Regions from separate parts of the Enterococcus sp. AMC1251 genome, predicted to be linked through region 2. Evidence: a T-box and tRNA genes for the amino acid it is inferred to sense, from the RefSeq annotation. Region 2 holds a T-box; the other holds one or more tRNA genes.
What was found. A T-box is a leader RNA that pairs with one kind of tRNA and senses whether it is charged. The one in region 2 lies ahead of leuS (leucine--tRNA ligase), so its partner is inferred to be a tRNA-Leu.
Positions count from the first base shown of each region.

Region 1: it has a tRNA-Leu gene. The T-box ahead of leuS (leucine--tRNA ligase) is inferred to sense a tRNA for this amino acid. The anticodon was not compared.

Region 1 is NZ_CM177098.1:1,415,848-1,431,664, reverse strand. It holds gene AC4BBR_RS06620 (recombinase family protein) at 1-1,061, shown strand, start outside; tRNA gene AC4BBR_RS06615 (tRNA-Leu) at 1,068-1,150, opposite strand; gene AC4BBR_RS06610 (ElyC/SanA/YdcF family protein) at 1,314-2,039, opposite strand; gene AC4BBR_RS06605 (SprT family protein) at 2,124-2,609, opposite strand; gene AC4BBR_RS06600 (Tex family protein) at 2,612-4,804, opposite strand; gene AC4BBR_RS06595 (metallophosphoesterase) at 4,884-5,618, opposite strand; gene AC4BBR_RS06590 (efflux RND transporter periplasmic adaptor subunit) at 5,825-6,685, shown strand; gene AC4BBR_RS06585 (ABC transporter ATP-binding protein) at 6,698-7,390, shown strand; gene AC4BBR_RS06580 (ABC transporter permease) at 7,406-8,629, shown strand; gene AC4BBR_RS06575 (EVE domain-containing protein) at 8,687-9,097, opposite strand; gene AC4BBR_RS06570 (pyridoxamine 5'-phosphate oxidase family protein) at 9,119-9,538, opposite strand; gene AC4BBR_RS06565 (DUF4430 domain-containing protein) at 9,654-10,037, opposite strand; gene AC4BBR_RS06560 (ECF transporter S component) at 10,061-10,750, opposite strand; gene AC4BBR_RS06555 (ABC transporter ATP-binding protein) at 10,743-12,419, opposite strand; gene AC4BBR_RS06550 (energy-coupling factor transporter transmembrane component T) at 12,392-13,279, opposite strand; gene AC4BBR_RS06545 (helix-turn-helix transcriptional regulator) at 13,560-14,501, shown strand; gene dnaJ (molecular chaperone DnaJ) at 14,558-15,724, opposite strand.
Region 2 is NZ_CM177098.1:3,018,080-3,033,896, reverse strand. It holds gene AC4BBR_RS14300 (LysM peptidoglycan-binding domain-containing protein) at 34-2,067, shown strand; T-box leader at 2,119-2,402, shown strand; gene leuS (leucine--tRNA ligase) at 2,716-5,229, shown strand; gene fosX (FosX/FosE/FosI family fosfomycin resistance hydrolase) at 5,303-5,704, shown strand; gene abc-f (ribosomal protection-like ABC-F family protein) at 6,144-7,745, shown strand; gene AC4BBR_RS14280 (fibronectin type III domain-containing protein) at 8,120-10,771, shown strand; gene AC4BBR_RS14275 (hypothetical protein) at 10,782-11,312, shown strand; gene AC4BBR_RS14270 (hypothetical protein) at 11,376-12,032, shown strand; gene AC4BBR_RS14265 (hypothetical protein) at 12,057-12,371, shown strand; gene AC4BBR_RS14260 (PRD domain-containing protein) at 12,752-13,585, shown strand; gene AC4BBR_RS14255 (beta-glucoside-specific PTS transporter subunit IIABC) at 13,756-15,660, shown strand; gene AC4BBR_RS14250 (glucosamine-6-phosphate deaminase) at 15,740-15,817, shown strand, end outside.

The DNA of each region.
Region 1 (15,817 bases), 1.6 Mb from region 2:
AATATCAGGTCAATTGGTTAGCTGTATCTCAGCCTTACTACGACACCACTACAGCATACGGTAAAACATTTATAAACCAAGTTATGTCTTTTGCCGAATTGGAAGCTCAAATGACTTCTGAGCGTATGATTTCAGTTTTTAATAATAAGGTGAAAATGGGCGAGGTTATTTCTGGTACTACGCCTTTCGGTTTTTCTATCGAGCATAAAAAACTAGTACCGAATGACCAGGCGCCAATTGCAAAAAAAGTATTTGAATTTTATGATGAACATGCGAACTTAAATAAAACATCAAGATTCTTACTTGAAGAATTTGGTATACAACGTAACACTCAGTCAATTCGCGAAATGCTAAAGAACAAAAAATATATCGGCATTTTCAGAGACAACGAAAATTATAACGAACCAATCGTAAGCAAGTCTCTTTTCGATTCCGTTAATAGACAATTGGGAATAAACAAAAAATCAAATACTAAACATGAATACATTTTTAGTGGACTATTAGTTTGCGAAGAATGTGGTAGAAAAATGAACTCAGGTAGGAAAGCCTATTATTCCGCCAAACGAAAAGATGGAAGTCGAACTCGATATCCTCATCAATCAATTTATAATTGCCGTTACGCTTACGAGGTCCCGAAATGTTCTAATGCAAAAGTTTTGAAAGAACATATTTTAGAGGCGCACTTGCTTAGTGAGATTCCTATCCTGCTCAAGCAGAAGGTTAATAATATAAATCAAAAGAAGAATAATGACAACGAAAAGCAGAAGAAACAACAAAACATAGAAAATAAAATAGAACGACTTAAAGCTGCTTATCTAAATGAAATTATCGGACTTGAAGAATACAAAGAGGATCGTGCTACTTTAGTATCACAACTTGAGAAAATTGAAAAAATCGAAATACCAACCATAGATACAAGCATCTATTCTAAGTTTGCTGATATCGATTTAAATGAACATTACGAAACATTATCTGCAGCAGAAAGAAAACAGTTTTGGCGATCACTTGTCAAAGAAATAACTTTCAACAAAGACCGCCAAATAAAAATTGATTTGATTTAAATAGTATGCGGACGACGGGATTTGAACCCGTACGAGCTAAAGCTCACAAGACCCTCAATCTTGCATGTCTGCCGTTCCATCACGTCCGCTTTCTGCTAGTCTACTAATTAACGGTTGCCTGTCTGCCATTCCGCCATGACCGCATTTTTACAGCAAAAAAAATGCTAGCTGAATTTATAATAAAATACGATAAAGTTTTTGTCAATCTTTCAATAAAGTCTCAGTATTTTAAATTTGATTACAAATTGGGGATTATCTTTTTTCACTATAGTCATATACTTGACATAGCTTCTCATAAGACTCGCTCACATGTGGCGGAATTTCAATCTCCCCAATATAATTCCTTCCTTTTGGCCCGTAACCATTCTCGTCATTTCTAAGTCGCGAAATTTCACCCAAAACTAAAGAAAAAAAATAGTCCTTGTTCCACAAACTATTCAGTCGCTCATCTTCAAAGGAAATTATTCCGTCAATAGCATTGATAGACGGAACGATAGGAACATAATTTGTAAAAATAGTGTCCATCTCTTGCCATTCTTTTTCAAATGTTGCCTTAATTCTTCTTTGTATAATAGGATCTTCTAATAGTAAGATTTTCTTTGGAATTATTCCTATTGTTTTTAGTTTATTTAGTGAATAACGTGCATTTTCACCAGAATTCGTTGACCTCGTTTCGGTTAGAAATAGTGTCTTGTCGATGGCGTATTTTTGTTTAAAATACTCTAAGTACATGTCCGTTTCACTAATATCACCGACCTTAATTCCTATGTCTCTTAAATTTTTTTGTAAAAATGGCGTAGCATGTCCAATTCCTCCAACCAGCATAAGATTTGATGCTATACCTTTTTTGTACAATTGAATCAGCTCATCAGCTAAATATGGCAAACTATTGCCTGCTAATATAGCAAGATCATATTCTCCATTGATTGGTTCTTTTTCAGCTAAATAGTCAATGACTGTGTTCCAATGCCGAATCATAGTTATCCTCTTTTCTTTTAATTGATTTTATTATAATACCGTCTTCTCTAATAAAAGAAAAGACGGTACAGTTTTGCTTCATCACTACAATTCTACTAGTTTGCCACGACATTTCCCACAAACAAAGCGGTGGGTATTGATTCTCCTTTTTCGTAAAATCAATGTTTGACATTTTTCACATTGGTATTGGTGATATGACTGCGGTGTTTGTTCTACTAAGGAACGAACATAGCGACTTCCACCTGTTTGTTTTAGTAGTAATTTAAATTCAGCATCTTTGTGTTGATATCCTTTCCCTTCTAAATGAAGATGATAATGACACAGTTCATGCTTGATCACTTTGATTAATTCTGATTCTCCGTAGCGTTCAACTACTTTCGGATTAAAATCAATATTGTGTGAATTTAAATGATATCGACCGCCAGTTGTTCTTAAACGACGATTGAAAAAAGCTTTATGCATAAACCTTTTTCCAAATGATAATCTAGAAATTTCTTCTACCATTACTTGCAATTGAGTATCTGTTAATACTTTGGTAATTGGTTTTCCTTCTTTAGAAAAACGATTCAAAGCTATTCTTTCCTTTCAGCTTGCGGCAACATCGTTAAGCTGATGCGACCTTTCTTCGTATCGATCTCTTCCACCCAAACTGTCACAACATCACCTACTGCAACAATATCGGTCGGGTGTTTAACGAATTTTGTGCTCAGTTTTGAAATATGCACTAAACCATCTTGTTTTACACCAATATCAACAAAAGCGCCAAAATCAATAACATTTCGAACCGTTCCTTGTAGCTCCATTCCTGATTTAAGATCTTCCATCGACAAAACATCTTTTCTTAAAAGTGGCGCAGGCATTTCATCACGCATGTCTCTTCCAGGTTGAACTAACGCTAAAATAATATCTTTTAAAGTCTCATTTCCAACTGCTAATTCTGTTTCTAATTGCGTTAAAGATATAGCTTTTATACGCTGGGCTGCATCGGATGTGCCCAAATCTGTTAATTTGACATTCGCTTTTTCTAGAATTGCTTTGGCAACATCATAACTTTCCGGATGAATTCCTGTATTGTCTAAAATATTTTTTCCATTTGGAATACGTAAAAAGCCGATTGCTTGCTCATACGCCTTTGGTCCTAAACGAGGAACTTTTTTTACTTGATTACGAGCGGTAAATGCGCCATGTTCATCTCGATAGTTCATCAAATTTTGAGCAGTTGTCTTATTTAAACCTGATATATGTTGTAATAACTGCGGACTGGCCGTATTTACATTTACACCGACCTGATTCACAGCTGTTTCTACTACAAAGTCTAATTGTTCAGCTAAACGTTTTTGAGAAACGTCATGTTGGTATTGACCCACACCAACTGCTTTAGGATCAATTTTTACCAATTCAGCTAGAGGATCTTGCAAGCGTCGAGCGATACTAACCGCACTTCTTTCTTCTACTTGTAAATCAGGAAATTCGGTTCTTGCCACGTCACTTGCTGAGTATACCGAAGCCCCTGCTTCATTGACGATTACATAAAAAACGTCTCGTTTGATTTGCTTTAACTGTTCAGCAACAAACAGCTCAGATTCACGACTAGCCGTTCCATTACCGATCGCCACCATCTCAACTTGATACGTTTCGATTAATTGATTAAATGCATGACCCGCAGCTGCTCGTTTTTCTCCTGAGGCCGGTTTATGCGGATAAATCACTTGAATCGCTAATACTTTCCCTGTTGCATCAACAATCGCCAGTTTACAACCTGTTCGATAAGCAGGATCAAATCCTAAAACAACTTTACCTTTCAAAGGTGGTTGCAGTAATAAATTACGTAAGTTCTCACCAAAAATATTGATCGCTTGTTCATCTGCTTTTTCTGTCAACTCATTGCGGATTTCCCGTTCGATTGCCGGACCAATAAATCGTTTGTAGCTATCCAAATAAGCAGTTTCAACATACACAGCAGTTGGGGATTGCTTATTATTGCCAATCAATTGACGGTCTAGATAAGAACTGATTTTTTCTTCCTCTACTAATAGAGCAACTTTCAAAATATCTTCTTTTTCGCCACGGTTTGTCGCTAATACTCTATGAGAAACCATTTTACTTACAGGTTCAGAAAAATCATAATACATTTCATAAACGGATTTCTCATCTTTTTCTTCATCTTTGACCGTGCTGACATATTGACCATGCTTAAAGGTAAAGTCACGAATCCAAGTACGAAATTTAGGTTCATCAGACACACGTTCAGCAATGATTTCATGCGCACCCTGTAACGCTGTTTCGGCTGAATCTACTTCTTTTTCTGCATCAACATATGTTTCAGCTTCTTTTGTTACATCTGCTTGCGCGGGAAAATTCAATAACCAGTCTGCCAAAGGTTCTAAGCCTTTTTCTTTAGCGATAGTTGCCTTGGTACGGCGTTTTTGTTTGTAAGGACGATATAAATCTTCTACTTGCTGCATTTTGATCGCTTTTTGGATAGACATAGCTAACTCATCCGTAAGCTTGCCTTGCTCTTCAATCAGACGTAAGACTTCTTCTTTACGTTTTTCTAAATTGCTTAAATAAGTATAACGTTCTTCGATTTCACGAATTTGAACTTCATCTAAACTTTCTGTCATTTCTTTACGATAACGAGCAATAAAAGGAACTGTATTGCCTTCGCTCAATAAAGTTAGTACAGTTGTTAATTGTTTTGGACGATATTCCGTTAATTCTTTTTGAAGTAAATTAACTACGTCTTGGTTATAAGTGTCTGCCATATTTATATACCTCTTTTCATTCAACATACTCTTTCATTTTAGCATATTTTCAGATTGAAATATAGGACGAGGAAAAAGCTTAAAAATCTGGCTGCCAAGGGTCGTTTAAATTTTGATATTCAATATCCTGTACAATCCCCTTTCTGTTAAAAATCACACCGTGAATGGAACCTCCAAAAACAGCACCACCATCAATCCCTATTTTATTGTCTGAATACCATAAATCAGTTGTTTCCATGTCTCCATGAAGCATCGGCGTAATCGTATGCCCAAAAACGATTGTTTTCCCAGTGTTATTCTTTCCCTGATGAAACGGTTCTCTAATCCAAATAAAATCATGGGAACTCGTTTCATGCCAATCTTTTTTATTCAAGTCTACACCAGCATGCACAAATAAATAGTTCTCCCATTCAAAATAGAGTGGGCGTTCAACCAAAAACTCAATCAATTCTTTATAACGGCTGCGAATCATCATACTAATTTCTGTAGGTGAATATTCTTCTATTGCTCCTTTATGAAGTAAACTTTCGATGGTTTCTTTGCCACCATTTCGAATATAACTAGTAAACCAATCTTCTGGATTTTTTAAAAACTGCAGAAAATATTCTTCATGATTTCCTCTAAGATAGATAGCACCGTGCTCTTCAACCAAAGTTTTTCCAAGTAAAAAACTTTCTTTTGTTTTAAAACCACGGTCATTTAGATCCCCTATCAACACCAACTGATGCATCGTTGGATCATAATATTGAATTAATTTTCTAAACAACTCATATTCTCCGTGAATATCACTGACTGCATAGACAAATTCCTTCATGGCTTCATCTCCTTTTCAATAATTTTCTTTTATTATAACGCAAGTACAGGATATGATTTCATTTTATTCGTCAAAAAAAGAGGAATTTCTGTTTAAGTAACAATATTTTTAAATTAGAAACGAATCTTAGACTTTTCGCACAAAAACTAGTAAGATTAAACGAATGACACTACGTCATAAAAATGAGTAGGAAAGAGCTGAAATTTATGAAAAAGAAAACTATTTTCGGTATTCTAGCAGTCTTAGTTATTGCGCTTATTATTTTCTTCATGGTTCAAGGTAACTCGGTAAAGTCCAACGCTGTTACTGTCCGAACTGGAGAAGTACAAAAGAAAACAATCATCGAAAAACTCTCCACAACAGGTACTTTAATACCAAACAAAGTACAAACACTTGTTGGTACTGGAAATGTCGCGGATGTGTTTGTGAAAACAGGCGACAAAGTAGAAAAAGACAAAGTCTTAGCAACCTATGATAACGGCTTACAATTGATTGCTGATTTCGATGGCACAATTACTCAAGTCAATATCAATCCTAAACAAGCTGACACAAATGCTCAACAAGGACAAGCGTCAATTCAATTAAATGATCTTTCTACGTTAAACGTTCAATTGGAGCTAACAAATTCAGAAGCTTCTGCTGTAGCTGTGGATCAAAAAGCTGAGATTACAAGTGATAATCAAACATTCCCAGGAAAGGTCACTGAAAAAGATCCCACTGCTCAAACTAATCAAACGGCAACAGGAACAAGTGCAAGTCTAGGTGCTAAGGTAGCATTTGATAAAACGCCAGAAAATCTTTTTGCTGGCTTTGATGTAGATGTCGATATCACAACAAAAACCGTTGAAAATGTCCTTGCCTTGCCGATCGAAGCTTTAACGTATAATGATAAAAATGAACCAATCACCTATGTTGTTAAAGATGGCGTTGCCAAAGAAACAAAAATTGAAATTGGGATTCAATCAGATAAATTGATTGAAGTAAAAAGCGGACTAAAAGAAGGAGAAACAGTCATTCTTTCTCCTAGTTCTGATATCAAAAACAATGCTGAAGTAACCAAAGAATAGAAGGTGAAATGATTGATCGATTTAAAAGATGTAGTAAAAATCTATCGTACCGGCGGAGAAGAATTAGAAGCTTTAAAACACGTTTCTCTACATATCGCAGAAGGAGAATTCACTTCTATTATGGGCCCTAGCGGTTCTGGTAAATCAACTATGATGAATATTCTTGGTTTATTGGATCGTTTTGACGAAGGAACCTATTACTTGAACGGACAAGATGTTACCAACTTGACTAGTAATGAAAGTGCCCATGTTAGAAATAAAGAAATTGGGTTTGTTTTTCAATCCTTTAATTTGATGCCTAGGATGTCACTCTTAGATAACGTTGCTCTACCTATGGTTTATTCTGGTATTTCAGCAAAAGAGCGCAAAGAACGCTCGTTAGAAGCTTTGAGAAAAGTTGGTTTAGCTGATCGTGTCGCACACAGACCAAATGCTATTTCCGGTGGACAAAAACAACGTGTGGCTATAGCTCGTGCTATCGTAAATGATCCAGCTGTTTTAATGGCTGATGAACCAACAGGAAATTTAGACTCAAAAACGACGCTGGAAATCATGAAAATTTTCCAAGATTTGAACGATGCTGGTACAACCGTGGTCATGGTCACACATGAACCTGATGTAGCACAATACACAAAGCGAATCGTATCATTTAGAGATGGCGAAATCATTGATGATCAATCAGTATTAGATCAAAAAACGCTATAGAAGGGGGTCGTTTTCATGGGAATTATTGAAAGTTTCAAAATGGCGATCGATAGTATTTTAGCGAATAAAATGCGTTCGTTTTTGACTATGCTTGGAATCATTATCGGAATTGCCGCTGTTATCGCGATATTAGCTGTGGGGAATGGCGCTACAAGTCAAATCACTGGCACATTCAGTGATTTAGGCGCTTCTACAATATCCGTATCCACGAGTCGAGATGCAACGGACAGTCAAAAAATCACTAGTAAAGATATTAAAGCTTTAAAAGATGGCATTCCTCAAATTGATCACGTCTCTCCTGTTGTTTCAATTCAAGCAGTGGGAGTCGCAAATGACAAATCAAAAGCAACATTGATTATGGCTGGAACGCCTGATTTGCAGTATACAAATCAAACGATGGATAAAGACATTGTCTATGGTCGGTATTTTAGTACAACTGAGTATTCAGAAGGAAGTAAAGTAGCTGTGATTAGTGCTGATACAGCTCGATATTTTTTCAGTGGACGTGAAAATGTTGTTGGTGAGAAAATCAACTTGCGAGGACAAAAAGGGCAAATCAGTGTGCGTATCATCGGCGTAACTAAAAGTACTGTAGAAAAAATCGTCGGTTCTTTTGATGAGCAAGAATTGATGGGCTATATATCGATTCCTCTAACAACAGCAAATACTCTAAACCCTGAAGCAACGAAAATTACTAGTTTAACTGTAATCGCAAAATCCAAAGATGATATTGATGCTGTTTCTAAGCAAATCGTAAATATCCTTTCTGTACGTCATAATACTGTAGGAGAAAAAGTTTACACCGCGACGAACTTCTTGCAAGCATTAGATCAAGTGAATAATGTATTAGGCTTATTTATCAACTTTATTGCAGCTGTTGCAGCTATTGCTTTGCTTGTCGGCGGTATCGGTGTGATGAATATCATGCTCGTTTCAGTAACCGAGCGAACTAGGGAAATCGGAACGAGAAAAGCGTTGGGAGCAACAGACAGTAATATCTTGTTCCAGTTTCTAACAGAATCAGTTATTCTGTGCTTGATTGGTGGATTGATTGGTTTAACCTTAGGCGCAATCTTAGCTGTTAGTGTTGCCAGTGCCTTAGATATCACTGCTCAGTTCACTTTAAGCTCAATTATAGCAGTACTCTTATTTTCAAGCGCTATTGGTATTTTCTTTGGAGTTTATCCAGCAAGAAAAGCAGCAAAACTTGATCCAATTGAAGCATTACGTTATGAATAAATAGTTATTATTGAAAAAAATCAGGATGAGAATAATTTCTCTGTCCTGATTTTTTAGTTATCCTTCTTTTTTCATTTTAGAGGCGATGAAGTGAAACAACTCATCAGGAATTTGAAAATGACCAAATCTCAAGCGTGATCGATACTCCTGCCACAATGGAAAATCTGCAACAGCTTGTAGTGGAACTGATTGAATATTTTTCAAAAAGGTAATATCTTTTCTATCTGGAATAAAGCCAGGCGTCATTTCAAATGGATATGCCTCTCCTTGTAAAATTTGTCCCAGCGCAATGAATTCCTGGCAAGGTTCTTTAGTATTTAAACTTTGCTTAGGTGCATAATAAATCAGCCAATCACCTGCCTTCATTCGATTCAGGGGAGCTGATTTTCCGTGACATAATTGACAAAAACCGCCTGCCACACCAAGCTCTACATGATCTTTAGATGCAACACCGATCCAATACTTCATAGTATTTCCTCCTTTTCATTCTTATAAATTAATCGTCTCACTGCTGTCCATCCCTAAAGTCACGATGGCTTGAGTGAACTGAATTTCGTATAATGTTAACATAGATCCAGCTTGTTCGATATTGTCTTCATAACTAGGAATCTTTCGACTCCATTGTTCTGCTACGTCATAAACAGTTAAATCACTTTTTTTCACTTGAGCGTAATGTACTCGAACATGATTGGTATTGGCAGTTGGAATCGTTGTAAACGCAACATCAGGATTTTTTTGAAACTCTATCATTTTTTCGTTTCCTTTGAATGTTGAGAAGAAAAGACATTTTTTCTCTTCATCGTAAAAAAAGCTGACGATTCTAACATTAGGTATTTCCACAACACTCGTTGCTAATGCGATCTCTGTTTGCTCACCCATTATTTTTTTAAACGCCTCTGCTATTTTCATAAATTGTTTACTCCCTTATTTTTCATTTGTCTGACTGACAAGTTCATTCTAACAAACAAACCCTGACAACTGATTGTCAGGGTTTGTTAAATCTTTTTTTAGACGCTTCTTTATTTTATAATTTATTCAAGGTCCAAGTAACCGTATCACCATCTTTTAGAAAATATTCAACAGCTCCTACATCAGGTTGTTTACCATTCACATCATACATCCAATATTTACTCTCTTTTGTATCTTGCAGATGACCATCAATACCACGAATAAAATCTTTCGCCATTTCTATTTTATAGTTTGTTTCCATGACCGTTTGCAATGATTCGTCTTTTTTGACTTTCACTTCCTTTTTGTCAAACTCTTTGTCGTCTTCCTTCAAGATGATCGTGACGTTTCGCTGGTTTTCGCTTGATTTGGTTGTGTCTTTTTTATCGGTTGTTTTATCACACGCACCTAATAAAAAGATCACCATAATGATCATCATTGTTTTTATCATTTTTTTCATTTTTAGTGCCTCCCTTAATTAAATTATTTTATATCATATTTGATTAAAATCCGTTGAAGTTTTGTTTGAATTGATCTAAATAGTAAACATGAGAAAAAAGCATTTGCAAAACAATAAGAAATTGTATAGGGGACAGCGGTCAACAATAATGCTAGATATCGCTGCCAAGAAAAATAGCGATCGATTGAAAAAACTGTCCATACATCCATAAAGAAAGAAAAGAAAAGACCAGCTAAGATGCCATAAAGTGCTAAAAAAAAATAACTTTTTCTAAGTACCCTCTGTATCAAGGGTAGGCCAGCAAGACAACCGATCAGCCCCCAAGACAACATTTGAAAAGGCGTCCACGGTCCTTGACCAAATAACATATTTGATGTGATTGCTGACAACGAACCCACTAAAAATCCTACCTCAGATCCTAAACAAATACCTGAAATAATGATGATTGCTGTCATCGGTGTAATTGCTGGAATCATATAAAATAAAAATCTGCCTAAAACGGCAATAGCTGTTAATATCGCAATTAACACTAATTCTTTACTATTGATCTGTTTTTTTTCATAGCGATAATAAATTGGAAAACAAGCACCAATCGCTAACAGCATAGAAATCACTTGGTATTGACTAGCTTGAAACAGAGACGCACCTATACCAAACAATAGTAGCACAAGCGATGATCTGAACAAAATCCGCTTCGTCTTATTTTTAATCATCTCCAACTCCTTTTACTACTTTGCAAGCCTCAATTACTTGCTGGGTTGTGACGAAAGAACGAAAGGTATCACGAGAAATTCGACTAGCTGCAGTAGTATAAAATGTATGATGACTGAAAAACTCGTTTGGCGAAGCTATTGTCAGTAAATTATTTTGAAAAAACAGTCCGCAGCGATCAGATAATTCTGCAGCAAAATCCAAATCATGGGTTACGACTAAAATTGTTTTTCCTTGTTTTGCTAGCTTTTTTAATAATGTGATCAGTTGTTTTTTCCCATAGTTATCAATTCCTTTTGTTGGTTCATCCAGCAATAAAATTTTTGAGTCGGTTAAAAGTAATTTTCCTAGCGCCGCTCGTTGACATTCTCCACCACTCAAATCTAAGGGATGCTTTATAAGGTGTTCGTTTAGTCCAAGTAAATCTGCAACGTTTTTTATCTGCTTTAATTGTTCTTGTTCATCCATTTTTTTGCTATCTAAATAATTCCTATAATCCTCCAACACAGAGTCTTTGATAAAGAGTGTTTGAGGCTCTTGTGGTAAATAACCTACAGTGTGCCGATTCTTTTTAATGGGCTGATTCAAAATTGAGATTGCCCCTCGATAACATTTATTGATTCCAGCAATAACTTTCAATAAGGTTGTTTTTCCAGTCCCATTTCCTCCGACTAAAGAAAAAATTTCTCCTTCACGAATCTCAAAATCCACCCCCGCTAAAATATCCCGACCATTTTTTTCATAGCGGAACCAACAATTTTTCAATTGAATACTTTTACTTGCTAGATTCTGAGAAACAGGGTCAGGTTTTTCTTCCTGCAACATAATAGTAGCTGAGAAATGCCGCGCTAAAAACCGCTTCCCTTCTAAAACCGTAACAGGACAATTATCCTGCAGACCACTCTCCAGATAAATTTGCGTAGCACTCGGTAAACTTACGATAAAACGGCTAAGATCGGTTCCACCTTTCTTAATTTCATTGGAAATATTTCTTGGCTCATCTGCAAAAATCATCTGACCTTCATGTAAAAGAACAACTTTATCAGCCTGAGCAAAGATTGATTCCAATCCATGCTCAGCTAATAAAATCGTTAAACCCAGTTCTCGATTTAACCTTACAAGTATATCAACAAATTTTTGTGAAGCAATCGGATCAAGTTGGGTTGTCGGTTCATCTAAAATCAAAATATCTGGTTTCATCACTAAAACAGAAGCTAGATTAATCAGTTGCTTTTGACCACCCGATAATTCGCTTGTTTTAGATTCAAGTAATTCATGAATGCCGAGAAAATTAGCCATTTCAGCAATTCGACTCTTCATTTCAGAAGCTAAAATACTCATATTTTCCAAGCCAAATGCCAGTTCATGCCAAACACTCTCTGTCACAATCTGATTTTCAGGATTCTGCATAACATAGCCAATTTTACTGGTTGTAAAAAGCGCTGGAAGATTCGTGATTTTTTCATTGTTCAGATAAATAGTCCCCGTCTGCTTTCCAGCAGGTGTTAGTTGAGGTTTTAACAGTTTTAGTAGCGTTGATTTTCCACTGCCGGAAGCTCCACAAATTAAAATGAAATCACCTTGATCAATAGATAATGTTAACTCATCTAAGACTATTTTATCGCTTCCAGCATATTGAAATGTTAGATTTTTGATTTCAAGATAGCCCAAATGATCACCTCCCCTACCCGATTAACAAACGGAAAAAATGCCAAAATGAAAAGAAATAAGTAATTTACCCAGTCTTGTTGTACTAGTAGATACGCATTTTGCTGATAAGGATAATAATTAAATTGATAACATCCATTTATCCTTCCTAAAATAAAAAAAGCAACCGATAGAATAACCAAGATCAAAAATAATGTATCCATTTTTTTCCAACGATAACTCAGTCGACTGCTTCTGGTCATAATGCCCAAACCTCGTGCCTTCATGGAATCTGCCGTTTCCATCGCATTTTCTAACGACCAAGAAAATAAATTCCCAAATAAATCTAAACTATAAGACGTGCGTTCTTTAAAGCTTCTTTTATGTGTTCGTTGAATTGTTTTTTGTACTCGATTTAGGTCTTGATAATAGTGCTGAAGTAACGGTATAAAACGAAAAACCAGCGTTAAAATCAATGTTGCTTTAGGGAAACGTTTTCCGAAAAGATAAAAAAATTGCTCTGAATCAATTGCCGCTTGAAGATTTCTAAACAAATAGATCACCGTCGCAATCATCATACCCATAAAAAAACCGTAGACAAACGCTTCTTTAGTAATTGGTTTATTCAATAAAAAAAATAATATGGTTGCTCCTCGATGGACAAATAAAGGATTCGTCACTGTTATAAGCCCTAGAAAAACCAACGGATAAATCACTATCTTTTTTGGTTTTCCTTTCAAATAAAGTAACTGAAAGAACAAGCTTCCAAAGAAAAAAAGGCTGATGATCACTGGATTTGTCGTACTCATTACGATCAATAGCACCACTATGTAATAGCTCGAAATGACTAGTGGATGTCGTTGTTCAAAAAGCGCTTTATTCATATCAGACTTCCTTTCTCTACTCAGTATTTTCTATTGGATAATAAAAAAACAGCCTACACTGTTCTTTTAGAAACATTCAATTCCTCATTACTTCATTAATATAATAGCGTTTGTAACCTAAAGCAACATTCATATTATATAAATCTAGATAGCGAAAGTCAATTTTTCTTGATCATCCACACCTGCACGAAAATTTTTCTCCTGTTATTCACCCAAACGAAGAATTCTTCGTTATAATAAGATGAACGATTCCTCCTAAATAAACAAAGGAAGTGCTCCTATGAAAACAGAACGTCTATTAGCAATCACTATGATCTTATTAGAAAAAAGACAGATTAGCGCTCCTCAGCTAGCTAAAATGTTGGAAGTTTCAGTCCGCACCATTTACAGAGATATTCAATCTCTTAGTGAATCTGGAATATCGGTAGCTACTTCCCCTGGCTTAAATGGTGGTATCCAAATTATGGATAATTACAAAATAGATAAAAATTTTTTTACCTCTTCTGATATCACTTCTATACTGATCGCACTAGAGAGCTTATCACAAAATATTTCTCCGATTCAAATAAATCAAACCTTTGAAAAAATAAAAACACTTGTTCCAGCGAATTTTTCAGAAGAAATTGAATTCAAAACCAACCAAATTGCAATCGATTTAACGCCTTGGACCAGGAACAATACGCTACAACCTTTTTTAGAAATCGTTAAATCCAGTATGGATCAACACCGATTACTTTGTTTTGACTATGAAGATAATCACGGGAGAAAAACCGAACGAACTGTTGAGCCTTATCGACTTGTTTTGAAGGAAATCAGTTGGTATTTACAAGCCTATTGCTTAGAAAGAAATGATTTTAGAACTTTCAAGCTTTCTAGAATGATTAATTTAAACTTGTCTTCTTCAACATTTATTCTACGAAACTTTAAAGCGGAACCATTAGGGAAGGAACCTTTCTACAGTAGAAATTTTACGATCACGACGCTCAAAGTGACGCATAAAATCAAAGAGCAGTTAGTTGATAAATTTGGACAATTACGGTTTTATCCTTCTAATGAATCTGAGAAATTGATTGTCGAATTTCCTTTTACGGAAGATGAATTTAGCTACAATTTACTTTTGGGGTTTGGCAGTCAATGCGAATGTCTAAAGCCGGCTCATGTTAGAACCGAATTGAAACGGCGTATCGAAAATTTGCTTACGCTTTATCAAAACCATAGATAAAAAAAAGCTTCTCAGCTTGTACTAAATTACGGTACACTCTGAAAAACTTATTCATTTTATTTCTTTTTCTTACCGCCAAAAGCATCTTTCATTTTATCAAAGAAACCTTCTTCTTGCTGTTCACTTACGGTTTGACCGCCAGCTTTAGCAAATGTGCGTAATGCTTCTTTTTGTTCGTCGTTTAAGTTTTTTGGCGTGATGATTTTAACTTTCACGTGCTGATCGCCATTAACACCGCCACGTAAGCGTGGCGCGCCTTTGCCACGTAAACGGAAATTTGTTTCTGTTTGAGTGCCTGCTGGGATTTTCAATTTTACATCGCCATGAACCGTCGGTACTTTGACTTCATCACCAAGCGCTGCTTGTACGAAGCTCAATGGTAAGTCATAGTAGATTTCTGAACCTTCACGGTCGAAAATATTACTGTCTTCTACGCTGAATACAACGTATAGATCACCATACGGTCCACCGTTCATTCCAGCTTCTCCTTGATTTGCCAGACGCATTTGTTGTCCGTCTTCTACTCCAGCTGGAACATTGACTTTCACTTTATGCGCTTTTTTGTCATGTCCAGTTCCGTGACATGTTGGACAAGGCTCTTTGATTTCTTTACCAGTACCACGACAAACATCACAAGTTTGACGGCTCATCACACGGCCAAGTGGCGTTTGACGTTCAACATTGATCGAACCAGAGCCATGACACTTATGACAAGTTTCAGGATGAGTACCAGGTTTAGCCCCATTCCCTCCACAGGTTTCGCAATTATCTTCGCGATTATACTTGATTTCTTTTTCCACACCAAAAATCGCTTCTTCAAACTTTAGATTGACTGTATATTGCAAATCAGATCCTTGTCTTGGCGCAGTCGGATCGACACTACGAGAGCCACCGCCAAAGAATGAATCGAAAATATCTTCAAATCCACCAAAGCCACTGCCTCCACTAAATCCACCACCGCCGAAGCCACCAAAACCACCAGCACCGCCGTAGTTTGGATCAGTCCCTGCATGACCATATTGATCGTAAGCTGCTTTCTTTTGAGGATCGCTCAATACTTCATATGCTTCAGATACTTCTTTGAATTTCTCTTCAGCATCTGCTTCTTTATTGATATCTGGGTGGTATTGCTTGGAAAGCTTACGGTAAGCTTTTTTTATTTCATCATCTGAAGCACCTTTCGCTAAACCCAAGACTTCATAATAATCTTTTTTCGTAGCCATTAGTTCCCCTCCAACTATTATTACATTTATTTTAAAAAGGATCGACGCCAACTTATTGGTATAAAAACATCGTTGTAATCATACCACAAATTA
Region 2 (15,817 bases):
AACACTTTTTTTAGAAAATTCGGAGGATATATTATGGAAAAGTATAAAACATCAAGAAAAGAGCGGAGGAAAGCCGAACAGAACAAGTTTGCTTCTGATCAGCTAAAAAAAGGAACTACTGTACTTAGCTCTGCAATTGTTGTATCTTCAATTGCAGCACCAATTGCAGCACCAAAACTTGCTGAAGCTTCAGAAGATAAAATACCTAGTGAACAAGTAAGTTACTCAAATACAATTACACATACAGAAGCCGTTCAAACACAAACAACGACGACTGACACAAACGATTCGATGACACAAGAAACTCAGACAACAGAGACTTCTTCAAACGAAGACACGTCTGAAACACAAGAATCATCAGAATTAAATACATCAGAAACAACACATAGTACTGAATCAACTGAATCAACTGAAACAAAGGAGTCTTCAACAACTGAAACAGAAGAATCTAAAGCACCAGATCTTGCGATGCGTTCAGCATTTGCTGCGCAAACTAGAAGTATCAGCCCAAGCGCCTTCATTGCTGAAATAGCTGGACACGCCCAATCGGTTGCAGCAGCAAATGATTTATATGCGTCTGTCATGATGGCTCAGGCAATTCTTGAAAGTGACTGGGGAAGAAGTACTTTATCTGCAGCACCAAATCATAATTTATTTGGGATCAAAGGAAGTTATCAAGGTCAATCTGTTACCATGAAAACATGGGAAGTTATTAATGGTCAGTGGATTCAAGTAGATGCTGCTTTTAGAAAATATCCTTCTTATTCGGAATCATTTAGTGACAATGCTTATGTTTTGAAAAATACGTCGTTTCAATCTGGAGTATATTATTATTCAGGAACATGGAAAAGCAACACGAATTCTTACAGAGATGCAACAGCGTGGCTAACAGGACGTTATGCAACAGATCCTAGCTATAATACAAAATTGAATAATATTATTACAACGTACAACTTAACTCAATATGACACTCCTTCATCAGGTGGAGGAAATACAGGTGGCAACACAGGTGGAAATACTGGGGGCTCAACTGGAAATACAGGTGGTTCTAATAATACAGGAACGTCAAACACTTATTACACGGTAAAATCAGGCGACTCATTATGGACGATCGCTAATGCAAATGGTGTAAGTATTGCTAATCTACGTCAATGGAACAATTTAAATGGAGATATCATTTATCCAGGTCAAAAACTGATTGTGAAAAAAGGTTCTGGTAATGCTGGAGGAGGTTCCGGAGGCAGCACAGGTGGCTCAACAAACAATACAGGTGGCTCTAGCAATACAGGAACATCAAATACTTATTACACGGTAAAATCAGGCGACTCATTATGGGCGATCGCTAATGCAAATGGTGTAAGTATTGCCAATCTACGTCAATGGAACAATTTAAATGGAGATATCATTTATCCAGGTCAAAAACTGATTGTGAAAAAAGGTTCTGGTAATGCTGGAGGAGGTTCCGGAGGCAACACAGGTGGCTCAACAAACAATACAGGTGGCTCTAGCAATACAGGAACATCAAATACTTATTACACGGTAAAATCAGGCGACTCATTGTGGGCGATCGCTAATGCAAATGGTGTAAGTATTGCCAATCTACGTCAATGGAACAATCTGAATGGAGATATCATTTATCCAGGTCAAAAATTAATTGTGAAAAAAGGTTCTGGTAATGCTGGAGGAGGAAGTTCTGAAGGCAATACAGGTGGGTCTACGAATGCTGGAACGGCCGCTGGTCACTACACAGTAAAATCAGGCGATTCACTATGGGCGATTGCTAATACAAATGGCGTAAGTATTGCTAATTTGCGTCAATGGAACAATTTAAGTGGAGATATTATTTATCCAGGTCAACGCTTAGTTGTGAAAAAAGGTCAAGGTGGATCAGCTAGTCCATCGAATAATCAAGGCGGTAGCCAAACAGTAGGTTCATATACTGTAAAAAGTGGAGATACCTTATGGGGACTTTCTCAAAAATATGGAACAAGTGTTCAAAGAATTAAGCAATTGAACGGCTTATCTAGCGATATGATTTATATTGGTCAAAAATTGAAAGTTAAATAAAACAATTGAAATTGACTGAAATTTTTGGTAGTATGATAGCACATGACAGATATATATACAGTGAAAAGGAATAGTAGAAAGAACCATGTTTTAGAGAGCGTATGGCTGGTGAAAATACGTACAGAAGCTTTCGAACTCGCCTTTGAGTTATTTTACTGAACGAGTGAATAAATGTTCTCTGATCTTTTTTTTGAAGTAAATGGGGGATGAGACATAGTTCAACAATCAGCTAAACTTTACTAAGTAAAATCGGTGGCGGCCGTTACAGCGTTGAGGCTTGTAATTTATACAAGTAAAATTAGGTGGTACCACGTTGTTAATCATACGTCCTATAGGAATTTTTCCTGTAGGACGTTTTTGTTGTGAATCACTACGATTGGCTCCACCAGAGTAGATGATGAACAATACTTGGCGACCAAAGGGAGAGAAGTTACCATACTAGTGAATCATACCACTTCGTTTCGATCTCATTAAATTCTAAGAGCTAAAGTTTTAAGAGTAGATGATGAACAATACAAGGAGTTTAAAGGGAGAGAAGTTACCATACTAGCGAGTGAAGTTAAACGCTGTAAGAAAATGTAGAAAATGAACATAAGAAATAGGTGGAAAAATTATTAAAAAAAGCTACTTAAAATAGGGGGAAAAAACGTGAGTTACGATCATAAAGAAATCGAGAAAAAATGGCAAAAATATTGGGAAAAACATAACAGTTTCACTACAGATGAAGATGTGAACAAAGAAAAATTTTATGCCCTAGATATGTTTCCGTATCCATCAGGACAAGGTCTTCATGTTGGGCATCCAGAAGGCTATACAGCGACAGATATTCTGTCACGAATGAAAAGAAGTCAAGGCTATAGTGTTTTGCATCCAATGGGGTGGGATGCGTTTGGATTACCTGCGGAACAATATGCATTAGATACTGGAAATGATCCAGCTGAATTTACGAATAAAAATATCGAAACATTTAAACGTCAAATCAATTCATTAGGTTTCAGTTATGATTGGAATCGAGAGATCAATACAACCGATCCAGAATATTATAAATGGACCCAGTGGATTTTCACAAAACTATATGAGCACGGCTTGGCTTATGAAGCCGAAGTGGCAGTCAATTGGGTACCAGAACTTGGTACTGTTATTTCAAATGAAGAAGTTATTGATGGAAAAAGCGAACGTGGCGGCTATGATGTTGTTAGAAAACCAATGCGTCAATGGATGTTGAAAATCACTGCATATGCAGATCGTTTACTGGATGATTTAGAGTTAGTCGATTGGCCTGAAAGCATCAAGGATATGCAACGTAACTGGATCGGTCGTTCTGAAGGAGCGAACGTTACGTTTAAAGTAGCTGGCTCAGAAGATGAATTTACCGTATTTACGACTCGTCCAGATACATTATTTGGTGCAACCTATACCGTTTTAGCACCTGAATTAGAATTGGTGAAAAAGATTACTACGCCAGAGCAAAAAGATGCTGTGGAAGCCTATATTGATGCTGCATCAAAAAAATCAGATTTAAACCGAACAGATCTAGCAAAAGAAAAAACAGGTGTCTTTACAGGGGCATATGCAGTGAACCCAGTCAATGGTGTTGAGATCCCAATCTGGATTGCTGATTATGTATTGGCATCATATGGTACAGGAGCAATTATGGCAGTCCCAGCTCATGATGAACGTGACTATGAATTTGCTAAAGCTTTCAATATTGATATCGTTCCAGTATTAGAAGGTGGAAATATTGAAAAAGCCCCGTATACAGGCGATGGTGTACACATCAATTCCGATTTTTTAAACGGCATGAATAAAGAAGAAGCAATTACTAAAATAAATGAATGGTTAGAAGAAAATAATGTAGGAAAAAAAGAAGTGAGTTACCGCTTGCGTGATTGGTTATTTTCACGTCAACGTTATTGGGGCGAACCAATTCCTGTGATCCATTGGGAAGATGGGACAACAACCACCGTTCCAGAATCTGAACTACCACTAAAATTACCGAAAACAGATGATATCAAGCCAAGCGGAACGGGAGAATCACCACTTGCGAATATTACTGAGTGGATTAACGTAGTCGATTCTGAAACTGGCAAAAAAGGCAAACGTGAAACGAATACGATGCCGCAATGGGCAGGAAGCTCATGGTATCATTTACGTTATATTGATCCGCATAACAAAAATGAACTTGCCAATTATGAAAAACTAGAACGCTGGTTGCCAGTAGATATCTATATTGGTGGAGCGGAACATGCCGTACTTCACTTGTTATACGCACGTTTTTGGCATAAATTTTTATATGATATCGGTGTTGTACCAACAAAAGAGCCGTATCAAAAACTATACAACCAAGGAATGATCTTAGGTCAAAGTTTCCGAGATAGCCGTGGAGTACTGGTTCCGACGAATATGGTAGAGAAACGTGATGGTATTTGGGTGAATAGTGAAACTGGTGAAGAATTAGAAGAAGCACCAGCTAAAATGAGTAAATCATTGAAAAACGTTGTGAATCCTGATGATGTTGTTGAAAAATATGGAGCTGACACCCTAAGAATGTATGAAATGTTCATGGGACCACTTGATGCATCGATTGCTTGGAGTGAAAATGGACTTGAAGGCAGTCGTAAATTCTTGGATCGTGTATGGCGCTTGATTGTAGATGAAAATGATAAAATGCGTGACCGTATTACGACTATAAACGATGGGCGTTTAACGAAGGTTTATAATCAAACAGTGAAAAAAGTGACAGAAGACATGGAAAATTTACACTTCAATACAGCGATTTCTCAATTGATGGTCTTTGTGAATGAAGCCAACAAAGTCGATGTTCTGCCATACGAATACATTGAAGGTTTCGTTCAATTACTAGCACCAATCGCGCCACATATCGGTGAAGAGCTATGGACAATTCTTGGAAATGAAGAAAGTCTAACGAATGCTCCTTGGCCGACATATGATGAAGCTGCATTGATTGAAGATGAGGTCGAAGTTGTTTTTCAAGTTAACGGAAAAGTTCGTGCAAAATTGAATATCGCTCGAGGGTTGAGCAAAGAAGAGTTAGAGGAGAAAGCTCTAGCAACAGAAGAAATCCAATCTTTTATTGATGGGAAAACAGTGCGTAAAGTGATTGTTGTTCCAGATAAATTGGTGAATATTGTAGCGAATTAAATATATTAGAAACAGAGGTGCTGAATAAAATCAGTATCTCTGTTTCATTATAAATAGGGATGTGAGGAAAAAAATGATCAGTCGTATTACCTTTATCGTACACGATTTAGAAAAGGCCACTCTCTTTTTTAAAACAATATTTGCTGCAAAAGAGGTTTATTCAAGCGGAACAGCGACGTTTTCTATAGCACAAGAAAAATTTTTCCTGATTAACAATCTTTGGATAGCGATTATGCAAGGCGATTCGTTACCTACAAAGACATATAATCACATTGCGTTTAAGATAGAAGAAAATGAGTATGAACATTACTTAGAGAAAATCAGCGCTTTAGGATTAGAAATAAAAGCTGGTCGTCAACGTGTAGAAGGTGAAGCAAATTCAATTTATTTTTACGATTTCGATAACCATTTATTTGAACTGCACACTGGAACGCTTGAAGAACGATTAAAATATTACCAACCAGGAATCAAATAAACTCATTTTGCATAAATGAAACGAACATGCTACAATATAACCAATAAATGACGAAGGTGGTGAATAAGTACAATGGTCAACATGCCAAAAATAACAACAGGTTTTTCTTATATAATCGTATACCTATCTTTTTGTCATGTTATTATTTCCGATTTTTTATCTCAAGGGACAAGTGTGTCTAAAAAGGGATAAAAAATTAAATAAAACAGACCATTCAGACTTATTTACTTGAAACGAATTAGTCATAAAATAACGGAAGAGAGTAATTTGGTTTCAACTGATCTTAATCAAAAGAGCAGTGGAAAATTGCTAGCAGACAGTAAATAATGAAGGTTGAACGGAGAACGTTGTTCAGCTTTTTTTTGTACGCTTAAAATTAGTATAAAAGATAATACATTTTATTTTTGTTGATCTGTCTGAATGGCAGAAAGAGGAAGAGATGTTAGTACAATTACAAAAAATAACCAAAAAGTATGGAATGGAACCACTTTTTGAAGAATTAAATTTGCAAATAAACAAAGGGGAAAAAATAGGATTAATTGGGACAAATGGTTCAGGTAAATCAACAATTTTAAACATCATCACAGGAATCGAGACGGTTGATTCAGGAACCATTAGCTGCAAGAAAAACGCACGTATTGGCTATTTGGCTCAAATGCCGGACATTTGTGAACAGAAGGTCAAAGACTACTTGCTAGAAACGTTCACATTCCTGAATGCAATTCAGAAACAATTAACGCAATTGGAAGAGCAAATGACGATTCCAGAATGTGATCTAGAAAAAACAGTCGTTCGTTATGGTCAAAAACAAGAAGAATTTCAACAAGCTGGTGGTTACGAGATGGACAACAAACTCGAGATGATCGCAAACGGTTTAATGATCAATGATTTGTTGCCAAAAAAACTTTCACAATTAAGCGGAGGTGAGCAGACAATCGTAGCTTTGGCAAGAATTTTATTGCAAGAAAATGATCTTGTGTTGCTAGATGAACCCACCAATCACCTGGATGCTAAAAGAATTACTTGGTTGGAAGGGTATTTGACCCATGAGAAAACAGCGTATTTGATTGTTTCTCATGATCGATTATTTTTAGATCATACGATAGAAAAAATTGTAGAGCTGGAAGATGGTCATTTACAGGAATACAAAGGAAATTATTCTGCGTATAAACGACAAAAAGAAGAGCAACTTGAAAAGCTTAGAAAAGATTTTGCAGAACAGCAAAAAGAAATTCAGAAAATAAAACTAGCAATTCGTCGCTTTCGACAGTGGGGACATGAAGGAGACAATGAAAAGTTTTTCAAAAAAGCCAAGCAACTTGAAAAACGGTTAGAAAAGATTCAGAAAATTCCTAAACCTAAAGAAGAAACAGCAAAAATAGACAAGAAATTCAAAGAAGCGAATCGCTCCGGTAAAGAAGTGCTTCAATTTAAGGAGGTCAGCAAAAGCTATGCGGATAGAACATTGTTTGAGAAAGCCGAATTTTCACTATTTTGGAAAGATCATTCGGCGATCATAGGAGAAAATGGTGTAGGTAAAAGCACCTTGTTAAAACTGGCTCTAGCGTTGGAGGCAGTTGATAGTGGTGAAATCAAGCAAGGAACGAATCTTCAAGTTGGCTATTTGCCTCAAGTTATTCAATATATGAATCCTAAACAAACAGTGTTACAATCCTTTAGTGAAGCTTGTTCTCTAGCTGAACAAGACAGTCGCCATGTATTGGCTAAGTATTCTTTCTATAGTGATGATGTAATGAAACAAGTTCGATTTTTAAGCGGTGGTGAAAAGGTTCGTTTAGAATTAGCTAAACTAATGCAAAATGAGGTCAATTTTTTAGTGCTAGACGAGCCAACCAATCACTTAGATATTGAAACGAGAGAAGAAGTAGAAGAAATACTAGAAGAATTCCAAGGTACAATGCTAGTTGTTTCACATGATCGCTTCTTTCTCCAAAAAATGTTTGATACTTTTTTAATCGTTGATCAACAGAAAATCAGGAAAAGAACTGGGACTTATATAGAGGTACTTACTTCAGAATAAGACAAACGCTTAAACAATAGAAGATCAAAGTTGGGATAGAAGAGTTCAACTCCAAAAAATATAAAGGAGTTACTTTTGTTCCAACTTTTTTAACTTAACGTGTTAAAAGAAGAAGTGTAAAATCATTACTAACTCAAAGGAAAATTTTAGAGATAAAGAAAAATCAGTGATCGCGAAAAGATAAATAAAAAATCGTAAGTATTAATAAGGTTATTTATAGTTAAGAAATAATGACTAATTATGATTAAATAAGTATAATTTTAAAAAAACTAACGTTATTAAATTGATATTTATCTCAAATTACAATACAATACAATAATAGATAGAACAAATATTATTATTATAATTTGCATAAAAAAGTTGGGAGGACTGTCGTGAGAAGAAATAGTTACTTGATATTTATCAGTTTTATCATTCTAATGATTTCCCCGGTTGATTGGTTCTATGCTATAGAAACTGAGCAATATGATGAGGGAAGTTCAGTAACGACGGAGTCAACTAAAGAAATTTTGACATCAGATTCGTCAGTAACATCTATTGAGGACAGCTCGTTTAGTCAAGAATTGGCTAAGGAAGAAGAATCGATAGAAAATGAAAAAATAACGGATAGTAATAGTATAAATGATTTAGAAGATAAAAATAAATCTGAAATAATTGATAGAAAGCTCTTAAGGAAAGACGCTGTACAAGATGTAGATGGCTTCTGGTTAGTTGATTCAGCAGCTACTTTGGCTGAATATTTAAAGGATAATCAAAAGCTGAAATTTCGTTTAACCAATAATATTGACTTAGAATCTAATGGTTATCAACTTAAAGATAACATGATCATCGATGGTGCAAACCATATTATTACATATGATAAAGGTAGTTCAGCTACTAGCGGTTTTTATGCAAATCAAGCAAATGCGGTAATTGAGATTCGTAACACACAATTTGGTAACACTGATGGTTCTGGCGCAGTTGGATATTATGGCTTTTTATCTGGAGGGTCAGCTGCAAATATGACATTTATCTTTGATAGTGTCGATTACTATTCTACAAATGGTCAAATGATTTATAACATAAACGGATCTGTCATAATGCGAGGGCAAAATACGATCGATCAAAGAGGGACGAATACATATTCCCAGGAATGGGCAGAAATTAATTACGTAGAAATTCAAAATGGTTATACTTCAATCAAGCATTCATCTAATCGAACCAGTGCATTTATTTGGTCGACAAGTAATGCCTCAGCAAATCCCCATTCAGGAGCTTCTCAAATTGTAGTTCGAGAAAATGCGCAACTGAATATCCAGACAAACAGTAATATGACTTATGGTACGTTAGCACCAAGTTATATTGTTGAGAAAAATGCTGTTTTAAATTTGGATAAGATGACACTTGCCACGGGTGGAACGAGAAATCAATTTTTTGCCTCTAATCAAACTCAGTCAGTAGTATTTGATTTTCAGGATAATGCTCAAGTTGATTTTAAATTACCTTCATCAATCGATCTTTATACTGCTAAAGGCAGAATGACGATTGCAGAGAATGCCGATGTTTCAATAGATGTTGCTAGCGGTGGGGTCTTTGCATCGTCATCTTCTAGCACATTTGCTCTTAAGATGGACAAAGCCAAACGAGTCTCATTTGCTGCTGCCAGTCTTGGAACGTTAGGACTAAATGGAGCTAATGGTGTAAATAATTTGTCTTTTTCCAGCAACTATTTAAAAAAAATAGCAACTTTTTCGAATAAAACAAATAGTACACCAACACAAGAGATTTTTAAAGAAGCTTCAGACTTGAGTGTTCAAGGAGCAAATTATACGAATATCGTAGGTTCGCCAAATCCATTTTCTACACAAGAGATACTAGCAATGAAAAATGCCCAAAAAATCGTTTTTAGCGAGTTTATAGATGTTCCAGATCAATTAGGGTTACTTGCAGCGGAAAAAACAGACACATCCATTTCGCTATATGCCTCATCAGTTAATAATGGTAGTCAAGCTAAGGAAGTAAAATTTTTTCTGTTTACTACTGAAGAGGATACAAATGATTTAAGTAAAGCTAAACATATCGTGACATTAAATACATTCGAAGATCAAGAAAATACAATACTTAGTTCAAATTATAAAGTAAGAATAAATGATTTAAACCCGAATACAAATTATTGGGCACAAATGATTGTTGTTAATCAAGCAGGTGAAAGTGAATTTTCGGATGCAGAAATGTTTGCTACTAAACCTCAATTAAAAAACATCACAGCAAATGTCACAACGACATCAGCTATTATTAATGGTGAATTGGCTAGTGATACTGGTAAATGGACAGATTATTCAAATGGAGAAGCGGTAGCGATTCCTAATCAAGAGGCTTATTATGGCGGTAACTATCAACAAGTCAAAGTAGAATACAGTAAGAGTAAAGACTTTCCAGCTCAGGAGACAAAATCTCAACTTGCGGATCTTTTAGGAGATAAAAATCAAACATTCTCAACGAAATTAAAAGATCTAGATGGCGATGTTACCTATTACGTACGTGTAAGAGTGATTGGCGTTTCAGGTGAAGAAATTGTGCTGGCAATGACACCTCTTACTGAATTTCAAACAGTGACAGAAATTATCAAAGTAGAAGTCCCAATCGAAATGGCTTTTCAGACACAGAACAAAGATATTGCTACAGCGCAAGAAGGAGAATTATCTTCCGAAGATTACCAAATTGTAAATAAAGGGAATGCAGCAACAAAACTATCGATAACAAATCTAGTCAAAGAAAATACGGATGCTAACCAATTGCTGCTGTTGAATAATCTTGTCGGAAACGTTGGTCAGAATGAACTTGCGTTACAAATGCTTATAGATAATAATCAGTCAGAACCGCTTTTTTTAACAAGTGAATTGGCAAACAATCCTTTGCCAATCGGTGTTTTAAATGCAAACGAACAAAAAAAACTGACTCTTAGAGGAAAGTATTTCAATGCAACGAAACAAGCGATATTTCCAACGTACAAGCTGACATTTAAAGTTGAAAAAAATGAAGAATGAGGGGCATTCTATGGACAAAACAAATGAAGATAAGAAGAAAAAGAAACGTCTGTTGGTTTTATTATTGCTGTTCTTGTTAGCTGTATCAGCAGGTGGCTTATACTATTATTTTTCGACTAAAGTAGAGCCTGTTCAAGTGGTTTCTGGTGATTATTTACCGGATACAAAAGGTGCTAAGAAGATGAGTGATAAAGAAGTGAAAGCGACTGAACAAAAAGCAGTTGATGCGAGTAAGTTTAATATGGTCATCAAATCTGATGCAGTTTTTGAGACGGGTGATAGTGAAGGTAGTCTATATATTCAAAATCCAATCGAAAACGGTTATCCAATCAATGTGGTGATTCGTTTAGACAGTAACAATGAACAAGTGTATTCTTCTGGTGCGATTCAGCCAGGATATGAAATAAATGGAGCAAAGCTAGATAAAAAGCTTGCTAAAGGAGATCATCCCGCAACAGCTACATTTGATATTTATGATTCGAAAACGAATAAAAAGCTTGGACAAGTTCAAGCGGGAATTACCATTCGAGTCAATAACTAACATCGTTATTTAACAGATTTTCTGTTAAAAATAAATCATTTCACACATAGAAGGAGAAACAATATGAAAAAAACAAACATTTTACTTGCTACAACGATGCTAGGTCTAAGCGTATCAGGAATCACACAATTAGCTTCAGCTGAAACAATTGACGGAGAAAACTCTGCAGATGTGATTATCAACGGAACAATCGGTAAGTTAGACAACACGGATCCAAATACGAATATTCCAGAAGGTTCTGATGAGTGGATCAATGTTACTGTTGATACAGCAACAGCATTTCACACAACAACAGCAAGTGCACATAAAAACATTGAATCTGCAGATTATAGTATTGTAAATAATTCAGGTCGCGGTGTTGCTGTGACATTGAATAATATGGATGGAACACCTAAGTATGTTGATACATTAACAATCAATGCTAAAGGAAATAACTTAGTATCTGCTCCTGCAGCTATCAACATAGTTGATAATAATGCGTTAGCTGATTTGACAAGTGCACCTGTTTGGATGCGTTTGGCAAATAAAGATGGACGTTTAAATATTGATACCGATGCGGCTTCAGCGTATGCTAATTCTGCTAAATTCTACTATACAGGTACAACTGTGGCTGATCTACCAGCAAATGTTGATCAAAATACTACAGCTGAAAATTATACATTGACATTGAAATTTACATCAATCCAAAAAGATGGTTCAACACTTGGTGTAACACCCTAACTCAATAAAAGGCTGTGATAAACAATGAAACAATTTAGTTGTCACATCATTACGATAATTTTTTTAGTGGGCTGCGTTAGTTTTTATCAAGATTTTACCTATGCTGCAACTGATATAGAAATCCATGGGCAAATTGGTGGAAATGAAGCACAGACTCAGGAGTCAAAAGAACTAGAATCAGAAATAGATACAAAATTAGCACAACCAAAACAGGTACACATAGGGCTAAAGAAATTTCCTGTCACAGGTAGTATTATTGAAAAGTTCACACCAATCGGTTTGGTGGTGCTCTTGCTTTATATACTGCTTAGTAGATGGAAAGCATATAAAAAAAAATAATCATAAGAGATTAAGGTTGGAACAGAAGGGGTTACTTCTGCTTCCACCTTTTTGTTTGAATTTAGGATATGGAGCGCAACGATCGGATTTGTCCGAGTAGATGATGTGAGTAGTGAAATGATGAATAAATATGGGCTGTCTCAAAATATAGATTTAACGCAATTTAAAATAGAGAAAACTAATAAAAAAAGATTTGACAGCGCTTTCTTGTCGTGCTATATTGACTATAGCTAATGGAATTGTTACTGATTTGTCAGGCATAACCATAATATAGTAAAGATGATAAAAGTATTTTTGTCGTGTTTACTATGTTATGGTTTTTTCTTTTTAGTCAGGTTTGGACAAGTTAGCTACATTTTTTAGTTATGGGAGGTGATGAATTGTATATAAAAAAACGAATCAACAATAATGTTGTGTTAGCTGTTGATGGGGAATTAGAAGTAATTGTTGTTGGAAAAGGTTTAGGATTTCAGGCGTACCCTAATGATCCTGTAGATATAGGATTAATTCAGCAAGTTTATCTGCCTACTGAAAAAATGAATGTTAAACAAATGGCAGTTTTGCTAAATGAAGCTAGTTTTGAAGAGATCATCTTGATAGAAAAGATAGTGAAAATTGGTGAAGTTAAGCTAGGAAGAAAAATCAAACCAGTTATTTTGTTTAGTTTACTAGATCATCTACTATTTGCATTCAAGCGACATAAAGAGAAATTGAAAATTCGTAGTCCGATTGAATGGGAAATCAAACAATTTTATCCCAGAGAAGTTGAAGTTGGTCGTCAGGCTCTTACGTTAATTAGAGAAGAAAAAGGAGTCCTTTTGCCAGAATCTGAAGCAGTATTTATTGCAATGCATTTTGTGAATTATCAATTTAATCAGGAATCGATGGAAACAACAATGGACTATATGGAAACGATGGGCGATATTTCTCAGTTAGTTCGTTATTATTTCCAGGTAGAATTGGATGAAAACTCAATCAATTACCAACGTTTTTTCAACCATCTACGCTATTATTTAATGCGCTTAAACACCCAAGAAAGTATGAACTCACTTGATAATGAAGAAATTGTTTTAACCGTAAAAAAAAAATACCCAAAAGAGTTTAAATGCAGTTTGAAAATCAGTCATTATCTAGAAGAACGCTACAATAAAAAGGCAACATTTGATGAGCAATTATATCTGACATTGCACTTGGCCAGATTATTAAATTCATAGACAAATCAATACAAGGATTCGTGACAGTACGGCTGGCAAGACCTGTTTGAAAAAAGTTATTTTCTAAAGAAAATAATTTTTTTTGAGTAGGTCTTTTTTTTAGGAAAGTTGAAGAGAGGTAATTTAGTGAATAAATAAGAAACATATCAAACAGAAAAGAGGGGAAACGTATGCAAAATCTAGCAAAAAAAATCATTACTTTAGTAGGTGGTGATGAGAATATCAACAGTTTGACTCATTGTGTCACAAGATTAAGGTTCAATTTAAAAAGTGAGTCTCAAGCACAGACAAAAGCGTTAGAAGAACTTGATGGCGTTATGGGCGTTCAAAAAAAAGGTGGACAATATCAGGTAATCATTGGCGGAAAAGTCAGTAAAGTATATGCAGAAATCATGAAAGTCTTACCTCGTTTAGATGATAATGAAGGACTAGTTGAAACTGATGACCAAAAAGATTCTTTGCTGAATCGTTTTATTAATACTTTATCAGCTATTTTAGTCCCTAGTTTAGCGCCGATTATTGGAGGAGGGATGCTTAAAGGATTTTTATTCATGCTGACTAGTTTAGGATGGGCTGACCCAGAAAGCGGGACAATGTTTGTGCTGAATATGACAGGAGATGCAATGTTTTATTTCTTTCCATTTTTACTTGCAGTCAGTAGTGCTCGCAGATTTAAAACGAATGAGTATATGGCTTTGAGTTTAGCAGGTGTATTGATGTATCCAACCTTGGTTAATGCGGCAATGGCTGGAGAGTTAACGAAGGTTCAATTTTTAGGTTTTCTACCTGTTCCAATCGTGAATTACAGTAGCTCCATTTTACCAATCATTTTGGCAGTTTTTCTGTTAAGTCATGTGTATCGCTTTTTTGAAAAAAAGATTCCGAGTATGGTGACTGTGATTTTTACACCATTACTGACATTGATTTTTCTAGTACCTATCATGTTAATTGTTTTGGCGCCGATTGGATTTTATATTGGTGAGTATATTGCTCAAGGAATTGAAGCATTAATTAATTTTTCGCCACTATTCTCAGGCTTTGTGATTGGTGCAAGTCGTCCTTTACTTGTATTGATGGGGATGCATCATGCAATTCGACCGATTACTCAACAGCAAATTGCGACATATGGTTATTCTACAATGGGTGCGATGAATTTTATGAGTACAATGGCCCAAGCTACAGCAGCTTTTGCTGTATATTTTTTAAGTTCAAATAGAAAAATGAAGCAAGTAGCTTTGTCTTCAACGGTATCTGGGTATTTAGGAATTACTGAACCTGCACTATATGGTGTCTTAGTAAAATACAAAGCGGCGTTTGTTGGTGCCTCTTTAGGAGGAGGTATTGGAGGCGCTGCAGGAGCTATTTTAGGTGCTAAATCAATGGCACCTGTTATGCCAAGTATCCTTTCAATTCCCGTTTTTTTAAACGATGCAGCACTTGGGTTCATTATTGGGTTAGTTGTTACAGTCACAGCTACATTTATTATTACATTTTTACTAGCCAAAAGTGTAATGAAAATTGATGATTCACGTGAAAAGGACATTGAAAAAAAGATGCTTGTTCATAAAGAGCAAGATGTTGTGACCATTAGCTCGCCTGTTTCTGGGATGGCGTATCCAATTAGTGAGATTGCCGACCAAACATTTTCAAAAGAATTAGTAGGAAAAGGGAGCGCAATTATGCCTGATGAGGACATCATTATTTCTCCAGTTGATGGAGTTGTGACCATTGCTTTTAAAACAAAACATGCGGTTGGATTAACATCAAAAGAAGGGATTGAACTCTTGATTCATGTTGGAATAGACACAGTTGAATTGGAAGGACAATATTTTGATCTACTGTGTAAACAGAGCCAAACAGTTAAAGTAGGGACTCCGTTGATTCAATTTGATCGAGAAAAAATTAGTGAATTGGGCTACGATATAAGTGTGGTTATAATTGTGACGAACTCTGATGAGTATCTATCAGTTCTAGCGATGGATGATCTAAAAAAAGTTGAAAATGAAGATCCTTTGATAACAGTTGTTCCTATGTTAACAAAGACAGAAAATCATGTAGGTTTGATTATAGAGTAAGAAGAAAGTCTAATATTGAAGTATATCAAGAAATACAACGAAGATGTTGAGTGTTTAATAGTATATGAGGAGGAAAAAAATGAAAGTTATTTTAACTAAAGATTACGATGAATTGAGTAAAGTTGCGGCACAATTATTAATAGGCGAGATGTTTCGA